3 regions of the Pelosinus fermentans DSM 17108 genome follow, and region 1 is predicted to be linked to each of the others. Evidence: predicted binding sites of a transcription regulator. Region 1 holds the regulator's gene; each other region holds the start of a gene.
What was found. Region 1 encodes HrcA, which represses chaperone genes, less so after heat shock. Its sites were predicted from a motif close to TGTTAGCACTCNNNNNNNNNGAGTGCTAACA; they were not measured.
Positions count from the first base shown of each region.

Region 2: the regulator HrcA is predicted to act here: its motif matches at 2,091-2,121, upstream of groES (co-chaperone GroES).
Region 3: the regulator HrcA is predicted to act here: its motif matches at 2,587-2,617, upstream of htpG (molecular chaperone HtpG).

Region 1 covers NZ_AKVN02000001.1:2,168,951-2,173,248, reverse strand. Annotated here, with positions in the region: gene FR7_RS09760 (TCP-1/cpn60 chaperonin family protein) at 1-1,248, opposite strand, end outside; gene hrcA (heat-inducible transcriptional repressor HrcA) at 1,334-2,362, opposite strand; gene hemW (radical SAM family heme chaperone HemW) at 2,465-3,601, opposite strand; gene lepA (translation elongation factor 4) at 3,611-4,298, opposite strand, start outside.
Region 2 covers NZ_AKVN02000001.1:3,292,565-3,296,862, reverse strand. Annotated here, with positions in the region: gene FR7_RS15230 (histidine kinase N-terminal domain-containing protein) at 1-1,330, shown strand, start outside; gene FR7_RS15225 (ANTAR domain-containing response regulator) at 1,332-1,913, shown strand; gene groES (co-chaperone GroES) at 2,161-2,445, shown strand; gene groL (chaperonin GroEL) at 2,473-4,122, shown strand.
Region 3 covers NZ_AKVN02000001.1:3,548,434-3,552,731, reverse strand. Annotated here, with positions in the region: gene FR7_RS16475 (hypothetical protein) at 49-324, shown strand; gene htpG (molecular chaperone HtpG) at 582-2,543, opposite strand; gene FR7_RS16465 (PAS domain-containing sensor histidine kinase) at 2,839-4,298, opposite strand, start outside.

The DNA of each region.
Region 1 (4,298 bases):
AGCCGCCATACCTTTAACTGCATCCCTAGTCTTAGCAATGTCACGGCTAATAGCAATTTCAATAGACCCGCCGCCAGGCACATAACCACCTTTAACAGCAGCTTGCACACTAGAGGCTGCATCTTTGGCAATACGCTGCCGTTCACCAACCACTTCTTTGGTAGCAGCCCCCACTAAAATGGTAGCCATCGGCTTACCAGCACCGCCCAACATACGAATATGCTTCAATTTTTCATCTTCATACACGTTCTTCGCCAAACCCAAAGAACTAGCAATGTTCGTAATATCTTTCTTAAGACCTGTGCGTTTAATCATACGCGCTCCTACATGATCCGCGGCACGGCGAAGTTCCTCTGGCACCACTCGCTGAATTACCATAATACCGGCATCCGTCAGTATTTCTTCTGCACTATTATGGACACCCCGATCTACCAATACTACCTTAACACCAAGTTCTACAATCTTATGTACATTTGTCTTGAACTCATTTTGCAATTCCAGATACCGCTTAAAGCCAGCTTCTGTACTTAACGCCTCATCACCAATTTCTTCAGGCTCTAAGGCATCATCAATGACCAATACTTTTGCTTGACTACTCTTTACAGGCATATCTTGATTTAATCGCTGTTTATCAACGATAACGCCCATAAAGACCTCATTCTCAGCGCCTTCCTGGGAGAAAATAATCTCTGACAGTTTAAAACTGGACTCACGTAATTTTTCAATACCGATAAGTCCTGCGGCCTTAATAACCAATTGAGCAATATCACTATATTCGCGGCCAGCAATCATAGCAATACGGTGTAGAATGGGATCTTGTATATCAAAAATATGTTTTGCCCGATCCTTAATCTGCTCTAATGCCAGCGCCACACCATGTCTGATTCCTTCGATGACACGGGCAATGGGCACACCCCTTATAACTTGATTTACACCTTCACCTACCAGACCACCCGCCATAATAGTTGCAGTTGTTGTACCATCTCCAATTTCGGCTTGCTGAGCTCTGGCAACATTGATCAGCATTCTGGCTGCCGGATGATCTACATCCATTTTATCTAAAATAGTAACGCCATCATTTGTGATTATGACTTCACCGGAAGAACCTAACAGCATAGTATCTAGCCCCTTAGGACCAATAGTTCCCTCAACAGCTGACGTAACCACTCTGATAGCGTTCCCGTTTGTCATGAGTGCCGCTAACCTTTCATCTACTTCAGAACCACTATTAGCTTGCTTTAGCTTCATCCCTGGTTCCTCCCAAATTACAGTTCTATTATATGTATAATAGAGTCAGTAATACCCTTTACTATAGAAGGAAGGTATTACCTCTCTATATTTTATACTTTTTAAGTACTTCTCCTAAATGATTATGCATAAACTCTAAAACTGACATGACCTTGCCATAATCCATCCTGGTCGGACCTAATACAGCTACTGTTCCCACGACTTGACCATCAATGCGATAAGTAGCCTGCACCATACTGCAGTCTTGAATTCCGCTATATTTGTTTTCATCGCCAATTGTAACAATAACACCATCATTTTTTTGATTTTGCAAAATATTCGCCAGCAAATGTTCTTCTTCCAGCATATCTAAAAAAGATTTTACTTTTTCGATATTTTTAAATTCTGGCTGACTTAATAATTGTGTGGTGCCACCAAGATACAACCGCTCATTTTTTTCCACAACCAATGCCTGTTTTAGTATCCCTAAAGCAGTTTCAAACAAGTCCACATCAATTAGCATTTCATTTTGAATTTCCCGCAGAATGGATAATTCAATATTCTCAAAGGATAATCCTGATAAACGTCTATTAATGTGTTCTGCAATACGCTGCAAATCATTAAATGAAAGCCCTGTTGGTATATCAATCACCTTGTTTTCTACAAATCCTGTATCTGTCACGACAACCAAAATCGTGCGACAGTCATCAAAAGGTAGAAATTTTAGATACTTAAAGGCGCATTGAGTTACTTGCGGTACTAAAACTAATGAAATATTACTTGTTATTTTGGATAATATTTTTGCGGTTTCCTGAAAAACCTCTTCAACATGACGAGTTTTCTCCTGATACCAATTTTTAATTAATGCAATTTCCCTTTCAGACATTTGGGTCGGTGATAATAGAGAATCTACATAAAAGCGATACCCTTTTGCAGAAGGAATTCTCCCCGATGAAGTATGAAGCTGCTCAATATAACCCAACAGTTCAAGATCAGCCATTTCATTGCGAATGGTTGCAGGGCTAACGCCTAAATCATGTTTGCGGGCAATAGTTCGTGAGCCAATAGGCTCCGCGGTGGAAATATAATCATCAACAATCGCTTGAAGAATACTACGTTTTCTCTTATCTAGCATATGAGTTCCACCTCCTATTGTTAGCACTCGACCTTGTAGAGTGCTAACACCTACTAAAAAAATACCACTCCTGCGCCTGAATGTCAAGATATAATAATTGATTTATCCAGGTAAAAATGCACGAAATACAACATTTCCATACTTCATGCCTAAAACAGTAAGATTTACCTGATTCTCTTTTACAGCAATCAACTTTTTATGAAGTAGTTCTGACACAATTTCTCCATACTCCAAGTAAAATCCACGGTTGAAATATTCCTGAAAATCTAAAATAGATAAACCGTGTACCGTCCGCAAGGCTAAAAAAATATATTCTGCCATAGCAATCGTAGTGCTAGGATTTTCTCGAAATTCAATTGGCAGCGTTCCTTTTTCCACACAATCTATATATTGAGATACATCAGTTATGTTACTAAGCCGCTGTTTCTGAAAAAAGGAATGAGCCGCGGCTCCCACCCCTACATAAGGATGATATTTCCAATATTTAAAATTATGACGACATTCATACCCTGCTTTAGAAAAATTTGATATTTCATAGCGCTTAAAGCCATGCTGAGGTAAATATTCAGTTGTAAAGGTATACATCTCTTCATCTTCATCTTCTTCTGGCAATATAAGTGTTCCTATCTGATCCATCGCAGCAAAAGGTGTACCTTCTTCTACTTTCAATCCATAAGCCGAGATATGAGTAATATCAAGTTTCATTGCCTCTTGGATACTAACCTTTAAATCATTGCAGGATTGACCTGGCAATCCATACATCAAGTCAAGATTAATATTACTGAAACCTAAATCTTGTGCTTCCTTTACTGATCTTACAGCCTGATCAGCACTATGTATCCTGCCAATTGACTTTAATAATGCGTCGGAAAAAGTTTGCACACCAAAGCTAATCCGGTTGACGCCACCTGATTTTAAAGCTAATAATTTCTCTTGATTCGTCGTGCCGGGATTGGCTTCTACGCTAAATTCTGCAGCTTCGTCAATGGAAAAGCTTTCATGCACCTTAGTTAAGATGGTTTTTAAAGCATCTGCAGGTAAAAGAGTCGGTGTTCCCCCGCCAATATAAATTGTATCAATCAAGGTGCCAGATAAAACACCGCCCCAGCCAGAAATCTCCTGGCATAAGGCGGCAACATAAGGCTGATATAGATGGGTAAGATTATCATAGGAAGGAAAATCGCAATATAAACATTTTTGTTGACAAAAAGGGATATGAATGTATAAACCCGTCTTCATTTCATCACCTTAATCAATCTTTAATATAGCCATGAAGGCTTCTTGCGGTACTTCTACATTACCTACCTGCTTCATACGCTTTTTACCTTCTTTTTGTTTTTCTAAAAGTTTACGTTTACGGCTAATATCGCCCCCGTAGCATTTCGCTAGAACATCTTTACGCATGGCTCTTACTGTTTCACGAGCAATTACTTTGTTGCCAATCGCAGCTTGAATAGGAATTTCAAACATTTGTCTGGGAATGATTCCTCTTAGCTTTTCGACCAAAATTCGTCCTCGATAGGTTGCTTTATCACGATGTACAATAACTGACAAAGCATCCACAGGTTCTGTATTTAGTAGAATATCTAATTTAACAAGCTTAGATTCTCGATAACCCAACAATTCATAATCTAAGGATGCATAGCCTCTTGTAGCCGATTTTAGACGGTCAAAATAATCATAAATAATTTCACTCAAAGGCAATTCATATGTCAGCATTACTCTAGTCACATCTAAATACTTCATATCTTTAAATTCGCCACGTTTTTCTTGTGATAGTTCCATGACCACACCTACATAATCATTAGGCACTATAACCATTGCTTTAACATACGGTTCCTCAATATGTTCAATTTCCTGAGGTGTTGGCAATTTAGAAGGGTTTTCAATTTCAAAGATCTCTCCATCTGTTTTGAAGACTTTATAAATAACACTT
Region 2 (4,298 bases), 1.1 Mb from region 1:
AGCAAGTGACTTGGCCCACGCCCAAGTTACCTTATATACGAAAGCGCGTATGGAGAACTTTTTGGTTATTGCAGCGCAAATAAAACCCAATACTAGCTATGTGCAGCATAAGCCCAGCTTATTGGGGTCAACTGTCTATGCCTTAGAGGAGCCGCTTATATGGCGAAGTATCTCCATGGGAGAAGCGATTCATGGACAACGGGAATGGGCTCTGGGTATGTGGATGGAAATGCAGGTCTACCCTGTGCGGGATGCTAGCGGCAATGTAATTGCTGCTGTCAGTTTTGAATCTAGCATGGAAGAAGCTCACGTACATGGGCATCAACTCTTGGTTGAAACAGCACAACTTCTTTTATCGACAGTGAAAATACCAAGCAGCAGTAAGCAATATCGTTCCTTGTCTGCCAGTGATGGTATTCTCATTGTGAATGAGCATGGTAAAATCATTTTTGCTAATTCAACCGCGGATAGTATATATAAAGTATTAGCTGTAGGAAATATTGTCGGACGGCGCATTTATGAGCGCCAGGCCCATATGGGGTTAGCCCAAAAGGCTATGACCATTCAAGAGCCTTGTGAGGCAGAATTGTCAGCAGGCAATATGGTATTGGTACAAAGGGCAATTCCTATTATTGTAAACCAAGTTACAGCCTGTACAGTTGTAATTTTAACGGATGTTACCGAAGTAAAAAAGAAAGAAAAAGAATTATTAATAAAATCAGCAGTCATTCAAGAAATACACCATCGGGTGAAAAATAATTTACAGACCATTGCCAGTTTGCTGCGGCTGCAGTCAAGGCGTACGAAATCCCAGGAAGTAAAAGCTGCTCTACGGGAAAGTGTGAATCGGATTTCGAGTATTTCTGTTGTTCATGAATTTTTATCACAGCAGGATGCAGAATTTATTGATGTAGCAGAAGTGGCTAGAAATATTCTCGACCTAGTTATTCAAAATATGCTGGAACCAGACTTTAATTTACAAACTATTTTTAATGGTGAGACAGTGGTATTTCCCTCGGAGCAGGCTAGCAGTTTGGCTCTGGTTATTAATGAGCTGATCCAAAACTCCATCGAGCATGGTTTTGTAGGTCGGCATGAAGGCATCATCGGGGTTGACATTAGTACCCTGGAAGATGAATATAAAATCGAAATCTATGATAACGGCATTGGCATGCCACCGAGCTTTAATCCCCAATTATCCAACAGTTTGGGATTGCAGATTGTACGAACACTGATTGAGAGTGATGTTGGCGGTAGTTTTGCATTATACACGGATAATGGTACTCATGCTTGTATTACCATTCCCCGTAAGGCGAAAGGAGGAGTTTAGAATGGAATCATTGCGGATTGTTATAGCTGATAATGAATCAATTATTCGGATGGATTTAAAAGAGCTTTTGGAAGAGGCAGGGCATACGGTCGTAGCAGAAGCCTCTGACGGATCAAGGGCTGTTGATTTAGTTCGTCAATATCGGCCTGATTTGGTTATTATGGATATTAAGATGCCTGAGATGGATGGTATTACAGCAGCAAAAATAATTTCCAATGAGAAGCTTGCTCCTGTTCTATTGTTAACAGCATTTAGTCAGAAGGATATTGTGGAGAAAGCGAAGGATTCAGGTGTACTGGCTTATTTAGTGAAACCTGTTAAAGAAGTGAATTTATTTCCTGCTATCGAGATCGCTTTGTCTCGCTTTCAAGAGTTTGCTGAGTTAGAGCAAGAACTCGAGAATGTGAAACAATCCCTAGAGACACGAAAAATTCTTGACCGTGCGAAGGGGATTTTGATGGACGCTTACAATCTTAGCGAAACAGAAGCCTATCGTCGCATTCAACAATATAGTATGAGTAAACGCAAATCGATTAAAGATGTTGCTGAATCCATTGTAGAAGCAGCAACGAAAAGAACATAGCCTGCTTAAAGTGCCTAATTGGGCACTTTTCTACTTATAAGCAGCCAAAAACACCGTTTATCTTTTGCACGTATTATACGCAGTGAGAAGTGAATCTAAATTTTTTTTGAAAAAAATATGGATTTTTCCTATTAAACACTTGCTTTTTCTTGCTGAATTTTATATCATAAATTATGTGATTAGCACTCGCTAACAATGAGTGCTAACAAGATTAATATCATTACATATCGTGGAGGAGGAAATTTCAATGATTAAGCCATTGGGTGACAGAGTCGTCATTAAGGTTTTAGAAGGCGAGATGAAAACAAAAAGTGGTATCGTACTACCTGATACTGCTAAGGAAAAGCCACAAGAAGGTGAAATTATCGAGGTCGGTACTGGCAAAGTATTGGACAATGGCCAACGCGTAGCTCTTGATGTAAAAGTTGGCGATAAAATTATATTCTCCAAATATGCAGGTACTGAAGTTAAATATGAAGGGCAAGAATATCTGATTGTAAGCGAAAGAGATATTTTAGCAGTTGTACAATAATAAAATTATTTGGGAGGTTTACATATAATGGCAAAGCAAATTTTATTTGATGAAGACGCACGTCGCGCATTAGAAAGAGGCGTAAATGCACTTGCAAATGCAGTAAAAGTAACACTTGGACCTAAGGGTCGTAATGTTGTTCTGGATAAAAAATTCGGTGCTCCTACTGTTACAAATGATGGTGTAACTATTGCACGTGACATTGATTTGGAAGATCCGTTTGAAAATATGGGTGCTCAGCTTGTTAAAGAAGTTGCTACCAAAACCAATGATGTGGCTGGTGATGGTACTACTACTGCAACTTTACTTGCACAAGCTATGATTCGTGAAGGTATGCGCAACGTAGCAGCAGGCGCAAACCCTATGATCATTAAAAAAGGTATCGAAAAAGCAGTAAAAACCTTAGTGGAAGAGATTAAAAAATCTGCTAAGAAAGTAGAAACAAAAGATGCGATTGCACAAGTTGCATCGATTTCCGCAGCTGACGAAGAAATCGGTAATTTGATTGCAGAAGCTATGGAAAAAGTGGGTAAAGACGGCGTTATTACTGTTGAAGAATCCAAAGGTATGGGAACTAGTCTTGATGTAGTAGAAGGTATGCAATTTGACCGTGGCTACATTTCCCCATACATGGTAACGGATACTGACAAAATGGAAGCGATTTTAAACGATCCTTATATTTTGATCACTGACCGTAAAATTGGTGCCATCGCAGATTTACTTCCTACATTGGAAAAAGTGGTGCAGCAAGGTCGCGAACTTTTAATCCTTGCTGAAGATATCGAAGGCGAAGCATTAGCAACTTTGGTTGTGAATAAATTACGTGGTACCTTTAAAGCTGTAGCTGTAAAAGCTCCTGGTTTTGGTGACCGTCGTAAAGCAATGCTTGAAGACATTGCTGCTTTAACTGGCGGTACTGTTGTTACAGAAGAAATTGGCCGCAAACTTGACACCGTAGAGCTTGTTGATCTTGGACGTGCCCGTCAAGTACGTGTTTCCAAAGAAGAAACCACCATTATTGATGGCGCTGGTGATGTAACTCTAATCAAAGCTCGCGTTAGCCAAATCAAAACACAAATCGAAGATAGCACTTCTGATTTTGATAAAGAAAAACTTCAAGAACGTCTTGCTAAATTATCTGGCGGTGTAGCTGTAATTCAAGTAGGTGCTGCAACAGAAGTAGAACTGAAAGAAAAGAAATACCGTATTGAAGATGCTTTGAATGCAACTCGTGCTGCTGTTGAAGAAGGTATTGTTGCCGGTGGTGGTACTACTTTCATCGATATCTTATCAGCTCTTGATGCCATTGAAGTAATTGGTGACGAAAAGACAGGTGTTGAAATTGTAAAACGTGCAATTGAAGAGCCTGTACGTCAAATCGCTAACAATGCAGGCCTTGAAGGTTCCATCGTTGTTGCAGGCGTGAAAAAAGCCGGTAAAGGCATGGGCTTCAATGCATTAACTGAAGAATATGTTGACATGATTGCTGCAGGTATTGTTGACCCAGCAAAAGTTACTCGCTCTGCATTGCAAAATGCTGCTAGTATCGCCGCAATGGTATTAACTACTGAAACATTAGTAGCTGATAAACCTGAAAAAGACGGTGGTGCTGGTGCTGCTGCTATGGGTGGCATGGGCGGTATGGGTGGCATGGGTGGTATGGGCGGCATGATGTAATAGCAGCCTCAAGCCCCTTTGCAGGAACGGGCTTGAACGCTGGTAAGCATTAAACGCTACCAATCTGCTACCATAATTAGTAAAAATCAGGCTGCCTACAAGTCTATCAAACTTGTAGGCAGCCTTTTTATATTTCTTCTGCTGTATTTTTTCATTTTTGTCTTCATAATTTTCAC
Region 3 (4,298 bases), 1.4 Mb from region 1:
TAGAATAAATTAAAATGTAACGGGGATTAAATATCTGGAGGGGTAAATGTGGAAAAAATATTACTGCAAATACTTGAAGGGCAAAGAAATTTATTTAATGAAATAGAAAAAATTAATCAACGATTAGACGATATGCCAACCAAAGCTGATTTAGATAAAGTCATTACGGAACAACAAAAGGATATAATCGCTATACTGGAACGAACAGCAACTAAGGAGTCCATAGCCGAGTTAAGTGACGACATTGAAGCGTTAAATCGAAGAATTTTTAAACAAGAGGCAAAGATCATCCGATTAGAAAGAGTAAAAGAAAAAAGAGCTTGAATATTTTTGCATGAATTGGAGTAATGGAACCCTGCCGTTGCTCCTTTAATTTTTGCTAATGAGTTTAAAAAGATTTATTATATAGTCATTACTATAAAGTTCGTTAAAAGATAAACGGTTAGGAGTATATAGGTAGTGAAAGCACATTATTCATAAGAGGAGGTTATACTATGAATGAAAAATTGCATATCGTTAGTGCATAAAAAAGCTTGAACCATTTTGAATATGGTTCAAGCTTTTTATAGTATCCTTGGGAACTATTTATCCTTACGTGCCATTAAGTTAGATACTTTATTAGCAAAGCTGATTGGATCTTCTGGGAGCAGACCTTCAATAAGCATTGCTTGTACGTATAATAGGTCGCAATAATCCTTGAAGGCTTCAGAATCAGGGGTTGCTTCGTGTAAATCTTTTAAGACAGTGAAGACATCATGATTTGGATTTAATTCCAGGATTCGGCTAGCCTTATACATGGTATTATTCATTTCTGATAAAATTTGCTCCATGGAAAGACTGATGCCGTTATCATCACTAACAAGACAAACCGCACTGGATTTTAATCGATTACTAATCTTAACATCAGCTATTTTCCCTTTCAAATGCTCTTTGATTGCTTTGATTAAGGATTCATTTTCTTTCAAAATCGCTTCTGTATCTTTTTTAGCTTCGGGGGAATCGATATCGTCCAGGTTTAGTTCGCCGCGGCTGATGGATTGGAATTTCTTCTCTTTATATTCCTGTAATGCATCAATCGTAAACTCATCAACCTGATCATACAGATAGAGAACTTCAATACCTTTTTCTTTCAGCAGTTCCATTTGTGGTAAACGCTCTACGGAAGCACGGTCTTTACCTGTAGCATAGTAGATGACTTTTTGATTTTCTGACATGCGTTCGATGTAATCATGTAAGGTTGTCAATTCTTCCGTTGCGTGGGAGGAAGAGAATAGTAATAAATCTTTTAATTTATCGCGACTTTGGAAATCTGTATAGGCTCCTACTTTAAGAGCTTTGCCAAATTCTTTCCAGAATTTTTCATAGGTAGGTCGCTCATTAGTGAGGAGATTTTCTAAGGTTTTCAGCACGCTTTTTTCAAGATTCTTTCCAATTAATTTTAACTGTTTGCTATGCTGCAGCAGCTCGCGAGATATATTGAGGGAAAAATCGGGAGAATCCACTAAGCCTTTCACAAATCGCAGATATTCAGGGAGGAGATCTTGGCAGTTGTCCATGATGAAAATCTGTTTTGAATAGAGGCGGATTCCAGAGGATGATTTTTGCGTGTACAAATCAAAAGGAGCACGAGAAGGAATAAACAATAGACTTGTGTATTCTACAGTGCCTTCTGCTTTGGAATGAATCAGTTTTAGAGGATCTTCCCAGTCGTGGAAGAGATTTTTGTAGAAGGTATGGTACTCTTCTGCCGAAATGTCATTCTTATTGCGAGTCCATAGAGGCGTCATGGAATTCAAGGTCCGAACCTCTACGGTCTGTGTTGCTGGAGCGTCTTCAATTACCTTGCCTTCTTCATCTTTGGGCTTTTCTTCCTTGATGAAGCTCATTTTAATAGGATAGCGGATATAGTCTGAATATTTTTTGATCAAATTTTCAATGGTGTAGCGGTCTAAGAAATTTTCTTTGGAGCCGTCAGCGGTAGTAAATTCATCATTGAGAGTGATAATAATGGTAGTACCTCGTGTTTCTTTTTCCACTTCTTCAATGGTGTATGTACCATCACCGCTGGATTGCCACTTAACCCCTTTGGCTTGTCCAGGAGCACGAGTGATCAAGGTGACTTTGTCAGAAACCATAAAAGCAGAATAAAAGCCAACGCCAAATTGACCGATTAGTTCATTATCGGTTGCTGTTTCTTTCTCTTTTAATTTTTCAAGAAAGGACTTAGTGCCTGATTTAGCGATGGTTCCAATATTTTCGACTACTTCGTCATAGGTCATACCAATACCATTATCTGAGATTGTTAGAGTATGTGTCGATTCATCAGGGACAATGAAAATTTCAAAGTCGGATTGTCCTTCTAATAGATCATGATTGGTTAAGGATTCAAAACGAATTTTATCAATGGCATCGGAAGCGTTGGAGATCAGCTCTCGTAAAAAAATCTCCTTATTTGTATAAATGGAATGAATCATTAAGTCTAATAATTGCTTAGTTTCCGCTTGGAATTCTCTGGTTTGCTTATTAATTGGTTCTTGGCTCATGTAAGAAGTCTCCTTTTATAAAATTTATATGTACATTTTCTTTTATTAGCACTCTCTTTAAGTGAGTGCTAACTCTCTTTCTCTATAATACCTTGATTAGTATTTGAAATCAAATACTTTTTTTTCATTAAAATTAGGCAATAATAGCATTTTTTTACCATTTATATTGAATTTACTATAGAATTTATATATTTTGTGTGGTTCGCCCTTTTTAGACTGAAAATATATAGTTACTTTGCATATAAAAAAGCCCTTTCTCAAAAAGTGGTTTTTTTGATGAAAAGGACAATATATATTAATTTCCGAGATTAAAATATACAAAAAAAGTTGTTCCTTCATGACTGGTATTGATTTTAATAGTGGCATTGTGCCTGTGGGCTATTTGGTAACAGATGGGAAGTCCTAAGCCTGTGCCTGTATCTTTCGTAGTAATAAATGGTGTTCCTAATTTATCAAGTATGTGGGCGGGTATTCCCGTGCCCTGATCACTAATAGATAAAACAACCTTGTGATCTTCCAAGAAGGTGTGAATATCCAAGTTGCCGCCGGCTGGCATTGCTTCAATACTATTGCGTACCAAATTTAGCAGCAATTGACGAATTTCATTTTCATCCAATAGCAATTCGGGAACTGCACTAATGTTAAGATTTACAGATACTTTGGAAGCAGTGGCATCTGCCTGGATTAAGGGAAATAAAGCTTCAATAATAGTATTTAAAGAACATTGTTTAAAAATGACTAGCTTTTCCCTGGACAAAGAAAGGTACTCACGAATAATAGCATTAGCTCGATCTATTTCCTCGATCATTAGTTTGATTTTTTCTTTATCTTTTTGGTATTCATGCTTTCTATCCATCACTTGTAAATAACCTCGTACCGTAGTCATAGGATTTCTAATTTCATGAGCGACAGTGGCAGCCATGCTGCCTACCATATTCATCCTGTCAAATAAGGAGGACATTTGTTCCAATTTTTTTCGCAAAGTTATATCACGAATGATTCCTTGTAAGGCTGAGAGCTGACCGGATTTATCATAAATAGGAACACATTTTTGCTCAATCCATAGAATTGTTTTATCCTTTCGAACCAGGCGTAAAGTTAATGGTAATTCAATAGAGTATGGTAGATTATAGATGAAATCGTTAAACTGTGAATGTTCATCAGGATGTATCAAATCGAAAATTAAATTGTTGTTGGCGTAAAATTCTTCGGAGGTATAGCCAGTGAACATTAACGCAGACGGACTTATATACTCAATTCTTTTTTTAGGCTGTAGTTGATAAGAATAAATTACATCAATAGCATTCTCTGCTAACAAACGATATTGAGTTTCCTTATTAATTAAATCTGCTCTAGTTTTTTCTAAATATACCATTAAAGTACCAGTTGCTATGAAGAGGCGTATTACTCCACCAATTGTGTAAGCTAAAGGAAGATAATTTGAGCCGTTCATTATAAAAGGTGCAGTTAAATTGATAAGACTCCATAGTATGTAGGCATAGCCGGTAATATAACGACCAATTCCCTGCAGTTGTAAATTGCGTATATAAATTAAACCGACCCATATACCTATTAGGCAGCAGATGTAGATAGGTAGTAGTAATTTATAAACCAAGGAGGAAAAAAAGACGTTTAACCCGGCGCTTATGATGGAGAGCATAACTGTACCATATATCCACCATTTGTTAAATGGCTTATTCATAAAGCTATAAGTACCCCATACAAACAGCAGAACGCTGATAAAAATTAGCACTT